3 regions of the Desulfallas thermosapovorans DSM 6562 genome follow, and region 1 is predicted to be linked to each of the others. Evidence: riboswitches for the same ligand, from Rfam matches in the RefSeq annotation. Region 1 holds a riboswitch; each other region holds the start of a gene.

Region 1 (4,677 bases):
AGGCTATTACGCACCAGTTCAGCCAACCGGTCATAACCCGCTTGTTTTTTTTGTTCGGTACTTATTATGGCTGCTTGCCCCTCAGTATCCAGACCCTTTTTCTTTTTCAGTATATTAACCAGGTGCCGCCTGAATAAATCATTATCAAATATACCGTGTATATATGTGCCCCATACAGACCCTTCGGCATTTTGCGCCCCGTCCGGCACATCCACCTGTTGACCGGAACGTGTTTCGATTATAAAAGCGGGCCTGGCTTGGGCACCCAATTCGGTTCGGCCCATATGAATCTCGTAACCTGTTAGGTGCCCGCCGAAACCGCCCAGGTAATCACCATCACCGGCCACCGTAGCTTGTACTTGGCTGGTCACCTTTTCCCTGGCAAAGGTTGTTTGCATATCCAGCAGCCCCAGCCCGGGAATATGTTCAATGGATGATTCGGTTTTAAAAGGGTCCTTAAGCTCACGGCCCAGCATTTGAAAGCCGCCGCAAATACCGACCACCGGCACTCCCCGGCGGGCCAATCGCACCACTTCACCCGCCAACCCGGTTTGTTTGAGATAAAGAAGATCCTCAATGGTATTTTTACTACCAGGTATAATAACCAAATCCGGCTGACCCAGCGTATCATCACAGCCCACATAGCGCAAATACACGCCGGGTTCACTTTCCAGGGGATCGAAATCAGTAAAGTTGGAGATCCGGGGCAAGCGCAACACGGCAATATCCACTTTGTCACCATCATTAACGGCCAGGTAATTCTTTCTCTCCATAACCACCGAATCTTCGTCCTGTATGTATAAATCATCAAAATAGGGCACTACGCCGCATACCGGCACCCCTGTTTTTTGTTCTAGGAATTTAATAGCGGGTTGAAATAAATTCACATCACCGCGAAATTTATTTATAATGATACCCTTAACCCTCTCCCTGTCCCCGGGGGGAAGCAATTCCAAAGTACCCACTACTGCCGCCAGGGCGCCGCCCCGGTCGATATCAGCCACCAGTAATACCGGTGCCCCGGCTTGACGGGCAACCTTCATATTTACAATATCAGTGGCCTGCAAGTTAACCTCCGCCGGGCTGCCAGCCCCCTCTATAACCACAATATCAAAATCGTTTTGCAGCCTTTCCAGTGCTACGGTAACCACACTCCATAGTTTGCCTGCCAGCTCTTGATGATAGTCCCAGGCGTTATAATTGTCCAGCGGGCGTCCCAGTACCACCACCTGGGACGAAGCGTTACCCGTAGGTTTTAGCAAAATGGGGTTCATGTCCACGCTGGGCGGCACACCGGCCGCCTCGGCCTGTACCACCTGTGCACGGCCCATTTCCCCGCCGTCAGCGGTGACAAATGAATTTAAAGCCATATTTTGGGATTTAAACGGTGCCACCCGGTAACCATCCTGGTAAAAAATGCGGCACAAAGCAGCCGTTAAAACACTTTTACCGGCGTGGGAAGCCGTTCCCTGAACCATTATTGTTTTGGCTGCCACCATTATACCCCCCTTTGTGCGCCGCCTGAGGCCATTGATTTTAACTCCAGCGGCAGGCCGGCCACTATATAAAATACCCGGTCGGCAAGTTCGGCCAGTAGCTGGTTGACCCGTCCCGCAATATCGCGGTATGACCTGCCCAGTTCATATTCAGGCACCAGACCACAACCCACCTCATTGCTAACCATGATCAAATGTAAATTTTTATCCCGGGCTACATGAACAATCTCCCTGGCCTCGGTGGTAATATGGTTTTCCTTTTCCAGTCCACCTGCACCGGGGCGGGGCATATTTTCATCCAGCAATAAATTAGACATCCAAAGGGTTATACAGTCTATCAACACCACAGTTCCCGGGGGCAGCGTTGACAGCACACCGGTCAGGTTGTGTGTTTCCTCCACCGTGCGCCAGGCTTCCGGCCGGCGCAGGCGATGCTCTTTAACCCGCTGGGCCATTTCATCATCATGTATGCCGGCGGTAGCCAAGTAAACAACATTTTTGCCGGACCTTGCGGCCAATTTTTCAGCAAATCTACTTTTTCCGCTGCGCGTGCCACCAATAACCAGCACTATTTCACTTAACAAAAGAATATCTCCCCCATCTTAAACGTTTTATATAATTTGAACAACTACGCACCTAAACAATTTATTAATTTTAATAAAATAAAACTCCAGCTTTCCAAAACTGGAGTTTAAGCGCCCCATTAAAGAAAGCCATCACCATCTCACGCAGGTTATTGGCAATCACAGGCAGGTTTCCTGGCTAACGGGTCATTGCCGACATACACCTTCCCCCGAAGAGTGGTTGGACCGGATGTACCGGCTATGGCGACTACCCGCTTACAGTGGCGCAAGACCGCTCAGGCTTCAACCTGATTCCCTATTATCCCCCGGGTACTGTGGCGCACCCGCCGGGCACCTGTGAAAAAAGATCATAAATTTAACCTTTTGTTTTACATTTGTGCCAAGCTTTATCCAAATGCAACAACTTGGCCCCATTCATACAAAATTATATCATAACTTAAAAAAAAAGACCCATTGTTAGGGTCGTCTTAAATAAGTATTTTTATTGATCTTTAATTTTCGCTTCCAGTTCCATAATCTGCCTGTTTTTCTTCAATAACCAGCAAGCATACTTGTAATTATTCCGGTGCAACCGGCGGTTTTCCTTCTCCAGCCTGGCCAAAAAGAATGTCTTTTCTTTTTCCACCTTTTCAACCAAGTTCATCAATACCCTGCGGCTAAGACGAAGTTGGTCCACTTTGTCCTCCAACTCCTGTATCCTGCGCTGGAAATACTGTACATCCGGGTATTCTTCCATCGCAACACCACCTTGACCGTCTTCTAATAGTTTTATTATATGACAGGTGGTAATTAAATAGACATATCAGGCCGGTACCCCGGAGCGTAAAAATTCGCCAATACGGCGCACTGCTTCTTCCAATACAGGCTCGTCCCGCACTAAAGCAATACGCAGGTAACCCTCGCCCATCTCCCCAAAGGCAGTGCCCGGGATCAACAAAACACCAGTACTGTTCAATAGTTTTAAAGCAAATTCCCTTGAGGAACAACTACACTCCTTAGGTAGGGGCGCCCAAACAAACATAGAAGCCTTAGGTCTGGGGACCTCCCAGCCCAGTTTAGCCAGGCCGTCCACCAGCACGTCCCGGCGCCGGCGATAACACTCCGCATTTTCCCGAACACAATCCTGGGGGCCCTCCAGGGCTGCTACGCCCGCCTCCTGCACAACGTTAAACACACCATAATCAATATTGGTTTTTATTTTATTCAATGCTTCCAAAATACCCGCATTGCCCACGGCAAATCCAACCCGACACCCGGCCATGTTATATGTTTTGGACAAAGAATAAAATTCAATGCCCACCTCCCGAGCACCGGGTACTTCAAGGAAGCTAACGGGTTTATAACCGTCAAAGGCCAGCTCGCAATAGGCAATATCGTGACAAACCACAATATCATAGGTGCGCGCAAAATCCACCAGTTCAGCAAAAAATTGCCGGTTAGCCGAAGCAGCCACCGGGTTGTTGGGGTAATTTACCCACAATAACTTTGCCCGCCGGGCCACCTCTCGGGGGATGTTTTTCAAATCAGGCAAAAAGTTGTTTTCTGCCAGCAAAGGCATAGGGTAAATTTCACCTTCAGCCAGTACAATACTGGTGGCATATATAGGATAGCCGGGATCGGGAATCAATGCTATATCCCCCGGGTTTATGTAGGCCATGGCTATGTGGGCTAAACCGTCCTGGGATCCCATTAGTACCAGCACCTCGTTATCAGGGTTTAATTCCACCCCAAACCTGTTTTTATACCAATTCGCAACCGCCCTGCACAATTCCGGCCGGCCCACCAGCGGGTAACGATAATTATCCAGTTTGTTCAAAGCCCGGTGCATGGCTTCTATTATGTGTGGCGCGGGTGGCCGGTCCGGGCTGCCCACACCCAGATTAATTACTTCAATACCCCGCTTTTCCACCTGTTTTTTCAGTTCTTCCATTTCATTAAAAATCGCTGAACTTATATTTTGTATTCTACGTGCCACTTCCAATTTAAATTCTCTCCCTTAAGTTAAAATATTACGAAGTATAGTCACCGACCGTTTGCCGCTGCCAGCGCCCGCAACTGTAAAACCGTTGTATAAGGTGCTTTGCCTTCACCCAACCGCCCGTGTCCCGCCATGCCCGTACCATGAAAATCAGATCCGCCGGTAGCCACCAACCCGTAGGTGCGGCAAAGTCCCAAATAGTAATTCTCCATTTCCCGGGGATGCTTGGGGTGGTACACCTCCAGCCCCTGCAGCCCGGCTTCTATTAAGGACACTATCAGATCGTCCGCGCAAGATATGCCTGGATGAGCCAATACGGGTACCCCGCCTAATTTTCTAACCAGCATGACCATTTCCGCCGGGTGATATTTTAACCGGGGTTCATAAGCCGGCTTGCCAACACCGATATAATATTCAAAGGCCTCGGCAATACTGCTGATTTTACCGGTAGCCAGCAGGACCTGGGCAATGTGCGGCCTACCCACCGAACCGTGCCCGGCTGTTTTTAGCACCTCGTCAAAACTTATATCAATCCCCAAATGCTGTAACTTAGTCACAATCTTTTGGGCTCTGCTTAACCGGGCATTGCGAAAAACATCCATGTGTTCTTGGAAGCGGG
Region 2 (4,677 bases), on a different contig from region 1:
TAATGCCGCCATGGGCCAAAAGCAGCGCCTGGAACAACAGTACAATACTCCCCAGTACCGCCATGGCAGCCGGGCCGAACAATATAGCACCCAATCCCACACCCGTGGGATGGGAGCAACTACCCGTCACCGATGGTAATTTTAGGGCTGACAAGGCAAAGGCAAAGGCCCCGGCAAAGGCAATGAGCATTTTCATTTTAGGGTTTAAACCAACTGTTTTGTTAATTGAAATCAGTCCCATGATAAAAAATGGCAAGGTTAATAAATACCATGCCGCGCACCATGTCGAAGGCAGGTAGCCCTCCATAATGTGCATGGCGTAAGCATTTTCCGGTATCACCAGCACCAGCAGCATGAAATAAACAAATGCCAAGCAAATAAATTTGGGTCTTATTGCCTCAAATACCGTTGTTATTGATAATAAACCTTTCAATAAATGCACCTTCTTTCATTGTAATAAAACAAAACTACAACGCATTAAACGTGTAATAAAGCTGTGTAAATTTTTACCGGGGTTGTAATGGTAGCTGTTGGTTAATGACCTGTACAGCTTCATCCCACCGGTACTCCCTCTGCGTAGTGGCACTTGGCCTTTTGACAATCACAACGGGAATTTTCAAAGCAAGGGCAGCATCAATTTTTGTGTCGGTACCCCCGGCCCGGCCGCTGTCTTTGGTGACCACCACTGCAGCCCGGTACATTTTAAACAGTGCTTTGTTGATTTGTTTGGAAAAGGGCCCCTGCATGGCCACAATGTCCCTGGTATGAATGCCCATGTCCTGGCATTTTTTAACCACCTTGTGCTCGGGCAATACTCTTACCACTAATCGAATGCCTTGTGTTTTTTGCAGTGCTACGAAGTGTTCCAGATCGTGGCTGCCCGTGGTCAAAAAAATTGTTTTTCCTAAACCGGCAGCTTTTTGGGCAGCCTCGGGCATGGAGGATACCGGGTGCAGCAGTTCATGGCATATATCTGTCTCCTCCCGGCCTATGCGCAGGTACATTATATTGTTTGCCCGGCACTGCCGGGCCAGCTCATCTTCCCCTTTTCCATCGAATGGGTGCCTGGCGTCAACTACGGCCTGCACCCCCAGTTCTTCCAGCCAGGTACCTGTACCGGTGTTCAAATTTTTATCTACCAAGATAGCCCCGTATTCTACAGCCAGTTCCCTGCCATAATCCGTAGCGGCCAGGGCCCCCACCCGGTACCCTTGCCCTACAAGTGTTTGGGTTATTAATTTTCCATCGCCTGTACCCTGTAAAACTAGAATCAAATAAAACCACTCCCAGTACAAAACCCCCTGGTATTAGCAGGGGGTTTAAAAATCACGGCGACCGCAGGCAAACCACAGTTCAACCACCCCCTAATAAAACTATCAGCGGTGCGTTTGAACAGGCCCGGTTTGCTGATTTGGTTATGCGGCCCCAAGTAACTTTGGGTTACCATGCCTACACAGCGGAAGATGTAACCGAATTTAAGCTGTGCGCTTCTCGAGCCACAGCACCTGTTTACATGTATAACAATAACTAAAGCCTTAGCTCCCACGTCAGCTAAGGCTTATCTTCACACTACCGTAAAAATACCGATTATTACGGCTGCAAAGTATAACCACACCAATCCTCTCCGTGGGAGGTCATTTATGTGTGCAACCCGGGTAGGTCTCCTGACTTATGGTTCATTGCACGCCTTTTATCCTTCCCGGTTAAACCGGTGGTAATCAAAAGGTGGCTCGCCATTTACAGTGGCCGGACCGTCCAGGACTTTCACCTGGTTCCCTGTTATCCCCTGGTAAACTATGTTTAAGCATGCCAGGGGCACCCGAGCGGTAAACTTTGTTATTAGATTATATATATTTGCAATAATAACACATTTATGCCATATTGTCCATACTGTAGCGGCATTGATACACCCTGACAACTGTTTCACATGCTTTTAACCGATGACTATTGCAGCAATATGGACAACAACCCCAACGGATTGTTTAATAGCAACACATCCGTGGCATCGAAGCTCAGCGTCACATCCCTTGTAATATTTAATGGGACAACCTCCAAAGTAACAGTAGCCCGGGCAGTGGTACCCTGAACAGTTATATCCCGCACATTGTGCAGTTTGATATTACCCCTCAATTGGTCAACCAGCTTTTCAGCAACGGGAGTTGCAGCGCCCACATACCTTTGGACGATTTCCATATTGCCACTGTTAATACCATTGATCAGTTCGGTAACGGCATTCTTGATATCTTGTTCAGTAAGCACAACAGGGTTTTCTACATAATCTTTGCCGGGTGAGCAGCCTACCATAAGTATGGCAGCTGCAATTATAAAAATTAATACCCGCTTTATATCGTTTCTCATGCCCTGCCCGGTAATAGAACCCCGTACAATTAAAAATTTGTTAAAACAACCGGTCTCTTCCACCGGGTCTCCCTCCTTTAACAAAAATTGATATAACCGTTTTGGGGCGCTATATTCCGTACAATTGAGCGGCATTTCCTCCTGCCAGTGCACTAATCAAATTTTCATCAACCTGACGGGAACGCATGTACTCCACCGCGTTTACAAACCCCGCCGGGTCATTGGGCATGATATTACTATAATCGCTGTTCATCATTCCTCGAGCGAACAGGTCAAGATGTTCCACCAGTACCGGAGCGGTCAGATTTTGTTCCCGCATGGTCAACCCCGGCAAGGCACCAAAATCATTAATTTGTCCGATGATATCAAGATGGGCGTGGTCAATAACCATTAGCGCAGGGTTAATACCTACTCGCCCGGCTATATTTAACATCTCATCCACCACAGCAGGCCGGTTTTCCTTGGGAGTATGTATAATAACCGGAACATTACAGTTTTTGGCCACCTCCAGCTGAGCCCGCAGTACATCCTTTTCCAAAGTCGAAATTTGGTTTATCCCTACTTCTCCGATGGCTACCACGGTATCACGATTGATAAACTCCGGCAAACTGTCAATCACCCTGGGCCAATCTTCCGGAATGCCGGCCGGGTGTACACCCACCGCCGAAAAAAGTTCTATGCCAAAGGAAGCGGCCAACTGTCTGTAAAACCCGTCAATCATTCTGAAATGGTCAAAATAGCTTTCAGCATGCCGGGCTGCCAAAACAATAGCGCAACTCACCATTTTGCCAATTCCTTTTTCCGCCATGATCCCAAAACCTGCATGGGGTATCATACCGGCATGGGTATGGCTTTCAATATAACATTTTGACATTTTAAAAACCTCTCTTTCATAACACTTAAATGTCAGGATACCAGGGATACATCGAGCTGGTAGACAAGTTCCCGAAAGGCTCTGGCTCCAATTTCTCGGGTGCAATATACAATCATAGTATATTTCCTGCACATTCATATTATTTCCTGCCGGCAACCGCGCGAATTGGAACAATACAAATTCAAAGCCCTAAAAAAAACAGGAACCTCTCGGTTCCGACGATAAAATCACCAGTAATTTTATTATAATGCATTATAATTCCCCTATTCTCCTACTGGTATTATGGTATGACCATAACAAAGCATCAAAATTACCTTGAATGCAAAATCTTTACCTGCTTGCTACTGATTTATGCATGACAATGTAACACTCAAATGTTGTTAAACAGGTACTCTTCGGCCTTGGACAAGTGCTCAAACATTGCCCTACGGGCTCCTTCGGGATCCTTGTTTTTAATGGCATCGTATATAGCTTGATGTTCTTTAATGATTCTCGGCGGGTTATCGGGATTTTGATACAGTACGTGCAATGTTGCGGATAAAACACGGCTCATAACATCACCGACGGTATTCATCAGTTTCAGCAGAAATGAATTATGAGAAGCCTCGGCAATGGTAAAATGAAACTGCAAGTCTGCCTCACCGCCCAAATTACCCTGTTCCACATCGTTCTTTAACCTTTGCAAAGACATATTAATGGTCTCTAATTGTTCAGGACTGCGACGCTGCGCAGCTAAACCTGCGGCTTCCACTTCCAGAATTCTACGCAGTTCCATGAATTCCCGAACGTTCTCACGGTCTGCGGGTAGCACCGGTGAGAAAGAATTCAGCAATATCTCAACATGTTGTTCACTGATATAAGTTCCTTCACCCGGTTTGATTTTAATTATGCCCATAGCTTCCATCACCCGGAAAGCTTCCCGAACAGCGGAGCGGCCCACCTGAAATTTTTCGGCCAAGTCCCTTTCGGACATCAGCCTGTCGCCGGGTTGCAGAGCGCCACTGTTAATCATGGCCTTAACCTGATCGATAATTTCCTCGTATATTTTTTTAGTTTTGATTGGTTTGAATTCCATTTGTGTCCCTCCGTACTTACAGCAAACATACTTTAATAATTATAGCATATTTAACTCGTACGGTGGACTTAGGCCTATTTTTGTACTGATTATAGTTTTTCTTTAACCCTAATCTTAACAATTGCTGTGCTGCTGGTCATATCATTAAATTAAAGCCTTAATTTTTTCCTATTTCAATAGCAGCGTTCCCAATCACCTGCATTGTATAAATATCACCCCAAAAAAGACTTTCTGAACCGGTGGAAACCCGGCCGTAAAAGTCCGTGCAGTGACCCATAAAGATGTGGAAAGATGAAGTATACGGGAAGCAGCTATACATCGATCTTGCAAAGAATGCCTCACATAGAAATGTATTTGATTTCCGTGGAAG
Region 3 (4,677 bases), on a different contig from region 1:
GCCGGGATGAGAATCCCTTTGGGGCAGGCAGGAGGTAAATAAAGTGTCTGAACAGTCTGAAAAAAGAGTTATTGATATTATGATCCCGGTGCGTAATTATAAAGTAGTATCGCACAACTGCACCGTTGCAGATGCCATTAAAGTATTGCACAGGGGTTTTTACCAACGCAATGCAGGAGGGCAGGGACACAGGTCGGTAATTGTCAGCGATGATTACGGCAACCCGCAGGGTATGGTTACTTTCCGGTCTGTGCTGCAAGCCCTTGAGCCCTTTTTTGCCAGGGCCGATCGTCTTTCCGTGCCCACCTTTTGGGAGGGATTGTTTACGGAAAGGTGTAAACACGAGGCCCAAAAAAGCATAAAAGATATTATGCATCCCATTAATGTTATCGCCCTGGACGCCAACGATACCTTAATTAAGGCAGTGCACGCGATGATTAAACATAAATTGGGCACGCTGCCGGTAAAGAAAAACAACCGCCTGGTTGGTATGGTCAGGGTGAACGAATTGTTTGCCGAAGTATATGATCTGGTGGCCGGTGCCCGGAGCATGGAAGTTAGTAATGGCTACAAAATAGATATTTAAACACCTGTACCAATAGTTAAATAAACGATATGACAAAGCCCGCAAGGGCTTTTTGTCGTGTTAAAAAAAACGGCATAATTAATAAAATATTTCACAAATGTAATTGATTTTTATCTAACTGCAAAATATAATAATATAAATATTACTTATGTACGAGGGGAGAGGGTGGGCAGTGGCTGTGGTTATTAATATGGGTGACTTGCGGGCCGGTGTGCCGGCTAATGAGGAGAATGAACGGAAAAATTTGGCCGAGCGCTGGCTGGAAGAACCTTTCCTGCGGGCGGAACTTGCCAGGGTGGAAATGTGCCGTGCCGACCACCCGAGTCAGGTAAGTGAAGGAGTTATTAATTATTTATTTGCCGGCGCCATGTGCTTATTGGGATGTAGCGCGTTCTGGTTTGTGAAATATGTTATGTAATTAAGTGTGAACTATGGTGCAAGCATAAACGTTTAGCAGGCGATCCCCGGCTGAACGTTTTTGTTTTTGGCTCCCCTGCCGGCATGTGGTATGATATAAAAAATGCCAATTGGCAGTGGGAGGCGTTATCAATTGTCCGGTATCATGCATACGGTTGCCGAGCTTATGGCGGTGTCCGCCAGAACTGCACCCAAATGCTTGGGGCAGGATTATTTGGACATTCAAGTGTTGTCGGGTGACGACCTTCAAAGACTGGCCGATGAAATGGATAAATTCGGCCGGGAAACCGGTAAAGTTAATTTTGACCGTGACGCGGAAAACATCCGGCATTCGGAAGCCGTATTATTCGTGTCGTTACGCGAAAATGTCCCCCTGGGTCTTGATTGTGGTGCCTGTGGACATGAGCAATGTGCTCAATTGGAGAGCCGCCAGGGGCCGGATTTTTTAGGACCGCTATGCGCCTGGCGGGTGATGGACTTGGGGATTGCCCTTGGTTCGGCGGCTAAAACTGCGGGTATCCTGAATGTCGATAACCGGGTTATGTACCGGCCGGCTGTGGTGGCTAAAAAAATGGGTTTGGTCAAGGGGGCCATTGTTTGTGCCATCCCCATCTCGGCCACCAGCAAAAATATATATTTTGACCGGCCGGTAAAATAGCTGTGGGGGGCGCGGGCTATAACCAGGAAAAAGAGAAAGCTTGAGCACATCCGATACGCCATGGAATTGCCCGAGGTGCTACATCATTCCGGTTTTGCCGATCTTCTACTGGTGCATAATGCGCTGCCTGAGCTGGATTGGGACAAGCTGGACACTTCATGCAGTTTCATGGGTAAAAAACTGAAGGCACCACTGATGATTAACGCCATTACCGGGGGGCATTCCGGTGTACTGGGAATTAACCGGGAGTTAGCCAGGGCGGCTGCTTTTACGGGAATTGCCATGGCGGTGGGGTCCCAGCGGGCAGCGCTGGATGATCCGGCGGTGCGGGATACTTTTTCCGTGGCCAGGGAGTTTAATCCCGAAGGCCTGCTGCTGGCCAATCTGAGCGCCCTTTGCACCCTGGAACAGGCGCTGGAAGCCGTGGAAATGATTAATGCCGATGGTATCCAGCTTTATCTTAATGTGAACCAGGAGCTGGCTATGCCCGAGGGGGAAATGAATTTTAGCGGTGTTCTGGAAAATATCAGGAACCTGGCGGCGAATTTACCCGTACCGGTACTGGTTAAAGAAGTCGGTTGCGGCATGGCCCGGGAGACGGTAGCTGCTTTGGCTGATGCCGGAGTGCGCTACATAGATGTCAGCGGTTGGGGCGGTACCAATTTTGCAGCCATTGAGGGAAGGCGTGGCGGCAAGGGGGGTATTGCCCTGGAGCGTTGGGGTATACCCACGGCCATTAGTTTACTAGAGGCCCTTAATGCCGGTAAAACAATATCCGTGGTGGCCTCGGGGGGAGTGCGCACAGCGGAGGACGCTGCCAAGGCTCTGACCGCCGGGGCTTCCCTGGTGGCGCTGGCCGGGCCTTTTTTACGGGTCTTAAAGAAAAGGGGACCCGAGGGGCTGGTTCATTATATCGGTGAATTAATCTCCGGCCTCAAGCGGGTGATGATGCTTACCGGGGCTTCGCACATGGCGGCTCTGGCCAGACGCCCTCTGGTGATTACCGGGTTAACCGCAGCATGGCTTAAGCGGCGTGGTATTGATATTGATTGTTATGCCAGGCGTTGATTTTTTTTGCGGGCAAGCAGGAATTGCCAAGGTGGTGTGGAATAACTATATGGGTTATGATTGACCCTATAATAGGGCCCAGGTGAATTAGGATATATTTCATACAATTGAATACCACAGCAGGTGCCCTTTGGGAAAAGGGAGAATAGGGAACCGGGTGCAATTCCCGGGCGGTCCCGCCACTGTAACCGGGTAGCCCGCGCCATTTATAGCCACTGGTGATGTATCGCCGGGAAGGCGGCGCTTTAGGTGTCGATCCGGAAGCCAGGAGACCTGCCTGCTGTGCGGTAGACTCTTATTAATGAAAGGGTATATCGGTGGATGATGGTAAAGTTCACGGCCTTGTATGGCTGTGAACTTTTTTATCTCTACCGGGCATAGTAAAAATTTATTTACAGGAGGTTTTTTTATGCTGCTGACTGAAACCGTCAACAAGATTGGGATGCTGGATGATGTGGCCATGGCCCAAGCAAAGGAGCGGATGGATAGCTTAATCAAGCCCCCGGGCAGCCTGGGTCAATTGGAGCAGATAGCCCTGAAACTGGCCGGTATATTGGGCCAGCCGCGCCCGCGTATTGGTAAACGGGCTGTTATAGTAATGGCCGGTGATCACGGTGTGACGGATGAAGGGGTAAGCGCAGCGCCCCGGGATGTGACCTGGCAAATGTTGCCCGCTTTTATCAATGGGGTGGCCGGTATCGGAGTGCTGGCCCGGCATGCCGGAGCTTCCATTACGGTGGTGGACGTGGGTGTTGCGGCCGATGTAGATATACCCGGGGTATTAAAGCGCCGGGTCAAGGCGGGCACCGGTAACATTGCCGCCGGGCCGGCCATGACCCGGGATGAGGCTGTGGCGGCGCTGGAAGTGGGTATTGAAGTGGCCCGGGCCGAAATAGAACGGGGTGCCACACTGCTGGCTCTGGGTGATATGGGTATAGGCAATACTACACCCAGCAGTGCCATTTTAGCTGTGCTGGGTGGGTATTCCGTCAATGATGTAACCGGCCGGGGAACCATGATCAATGACGAGGTGCTGGATAAGAAGCGCCGGGCTATAACCCGGGCCTTGGAAATAAATCGTCCTGATCCGGCTGACGGCGTGGATGTTCTGGCCAAAGTGGGTGGCTTGGAAATAGCCGGCCTGGCCGGAGTAGTGCTGGGTTGTGCAGCTAATCGAGTGCCGGTAGTGGTTGACGGGTTTATTACCGGGGCGGCTGCTCTAATTGCCGCTGCCATAAAGCCCGAGTCCAAAAATTATATGCTGGCTTCTCACTTGTCCGGTGAGCCCGGTCACGGGTTAATGCTTGAACTCTTAGGGCTGACCCCCTTGCTACACATGGGGATGCGTTTGGGAGAAGGAACCGGAGCAGCCCTGGCTATGCATATTATTGACGCTGCCTGCCGGGTATTGGATGAAATGGTTACTTTCCAGGAAGCCGGCGTTATGGATATGGACGAAGAAAAGCTGCTCCAGGAGCATAGGTAGTATTTAGAACTCCCTGGGTTTGCAGATAATCTCCTTTACCTTGGTATCAAAGAAGTGGTTGGAATGGGCGGGCGCAATGACCGCAGCGGTATCGGCGCCTTTGCCCGTTCCGCCGATGGCAATGATTTCTTCCCCATATGGAATTAGCCCGGCATCCAGTGCCATGCCACTAATCTCCACACATACTTTAACCCCCTGGCCCAGCATGCGCAGGGTTTGGGCCATAATTTCGGAGGGGTAAACACCACCGAATTTATTGCGGATGGCCCGGTCCACTCCGGCCAACAGGTGGGTGGTAAATAATACCTGGATGCCCTTTTGATTGAGCTCGGCCAGAACTTCGTCACTCATGCGCCTGCTGCCCGGGTTGTCAAAGCCCACATGGTAGCTGACACATACCACCCGGCGGCCGCAATCAATTAATTTGCGGGCGGTATCCCCGCTGCTGGACGCTACGACGAG

The links. Region 1 has a riboswitch for cobalamin ahead of cobU (bifunctional adenosylcobinamide kinase/adenosylcobinamide-phosphate guanylyltransferase). Riboswitches for the same ligand answer to the same signal wherever they lie in the genome.
Region 2: linked by a shared signal. The riboswitch ahead of cobK (precorrin-6A reductase) and the one ahead of cobU (bifunctional adenosylcobinamide kinase/adenosylcobinamide-phosphate guanylyltransferase) in region 1 are both predicted to bind cobalamin.
Region 3: linked by a shared signal. The riboswitch ahead of cobT (nicotinate-nucleotide--dimethylbenzimidazole phosphoribosyltransferase) and the one ahead of cobU (bifunctional adenosylcobinamide kinase/adenosylcobinamide-phosphate guanylyltransferase) in region 1 are both predicted to bind cobalamin.

Annotation. Positions count from the first base shown of each region.
Region 1 is NZ_VNHM01000001.1:133,137-137,813, forward strand. Features, by position in the region: gene LX24_RS00640 (cobyric acid synthase) at 1-1,499, opposite strand, end outside; gene cobU (bifunctional adenosylcobinamide kinase/adenosylcobinamide-phosphate guanylyltransferase) at 1,499-2,080, opposite strand; cobalamin riboswitch at 2,228-2,433, opposite strand; gene LX24_RS00650 (translation initiation factor 2) at 2,562-2,816, opposite strand; gene LX24_RS00655 (LL-diaminopimelate aminotransferase) at 2,883-4,061, opposite strand; gene LX24_RS00660 (PHP domain-containing protein) at 4,103-4,677, opposite strand, start outside.
Region 2 is NZ_VNHM01000005.1:94,922-99,598, forward strand. Features, by position in the region: gene LX24_RS05845 (energy-coupling factor ABC transporter permease) at 1-355, opposite strand, end outside; gene cobK (precorrin-6A reductase) at 507-1,274, opposite strand; cobalamin riboswitch at 1,638-1,838, opposite strand; gene LX24_RS05855 (hypothetical protein) at 1,945-2,421, opposite strand; gene LX24_RS05860 (TatD family hydrolase) at 2,468-3,232, opposite strand; gene LX24_RS05865 (FadR/GntR family transcriptional regulator) at 3,603-4,307, opposite strand.
Region 3 is NZ_VNHM01000002.1:147,928-152,604, forward strand. Features, by position in the region: gene LX24_RS02570 (CBS domain-containing protein) at 44-586, shown strand; gene LX24_RS02575 (hypothetical protein) at 759-1,004, shown strand; gene LX24_RS02580 (ferredoxin domain-containing protein) at 1,137-1,661, shown strand; gene fni (type 2 isopentenyl-diphosphate Delta-isomerase) at 1,680-2,729, shown strand; cobalamin riboswitch at 2,834-3,024, shown strand; gene cobT (nicotinate-nucleotide--dimethylbenzimidazole phosphoribosyltransferase) at 3,139-4,215, shown strand; gene LX24_RS02595 (pyruvate kinase alpha/beta domain-containing protein) at 4,219-4,677, opposite strand, start outside.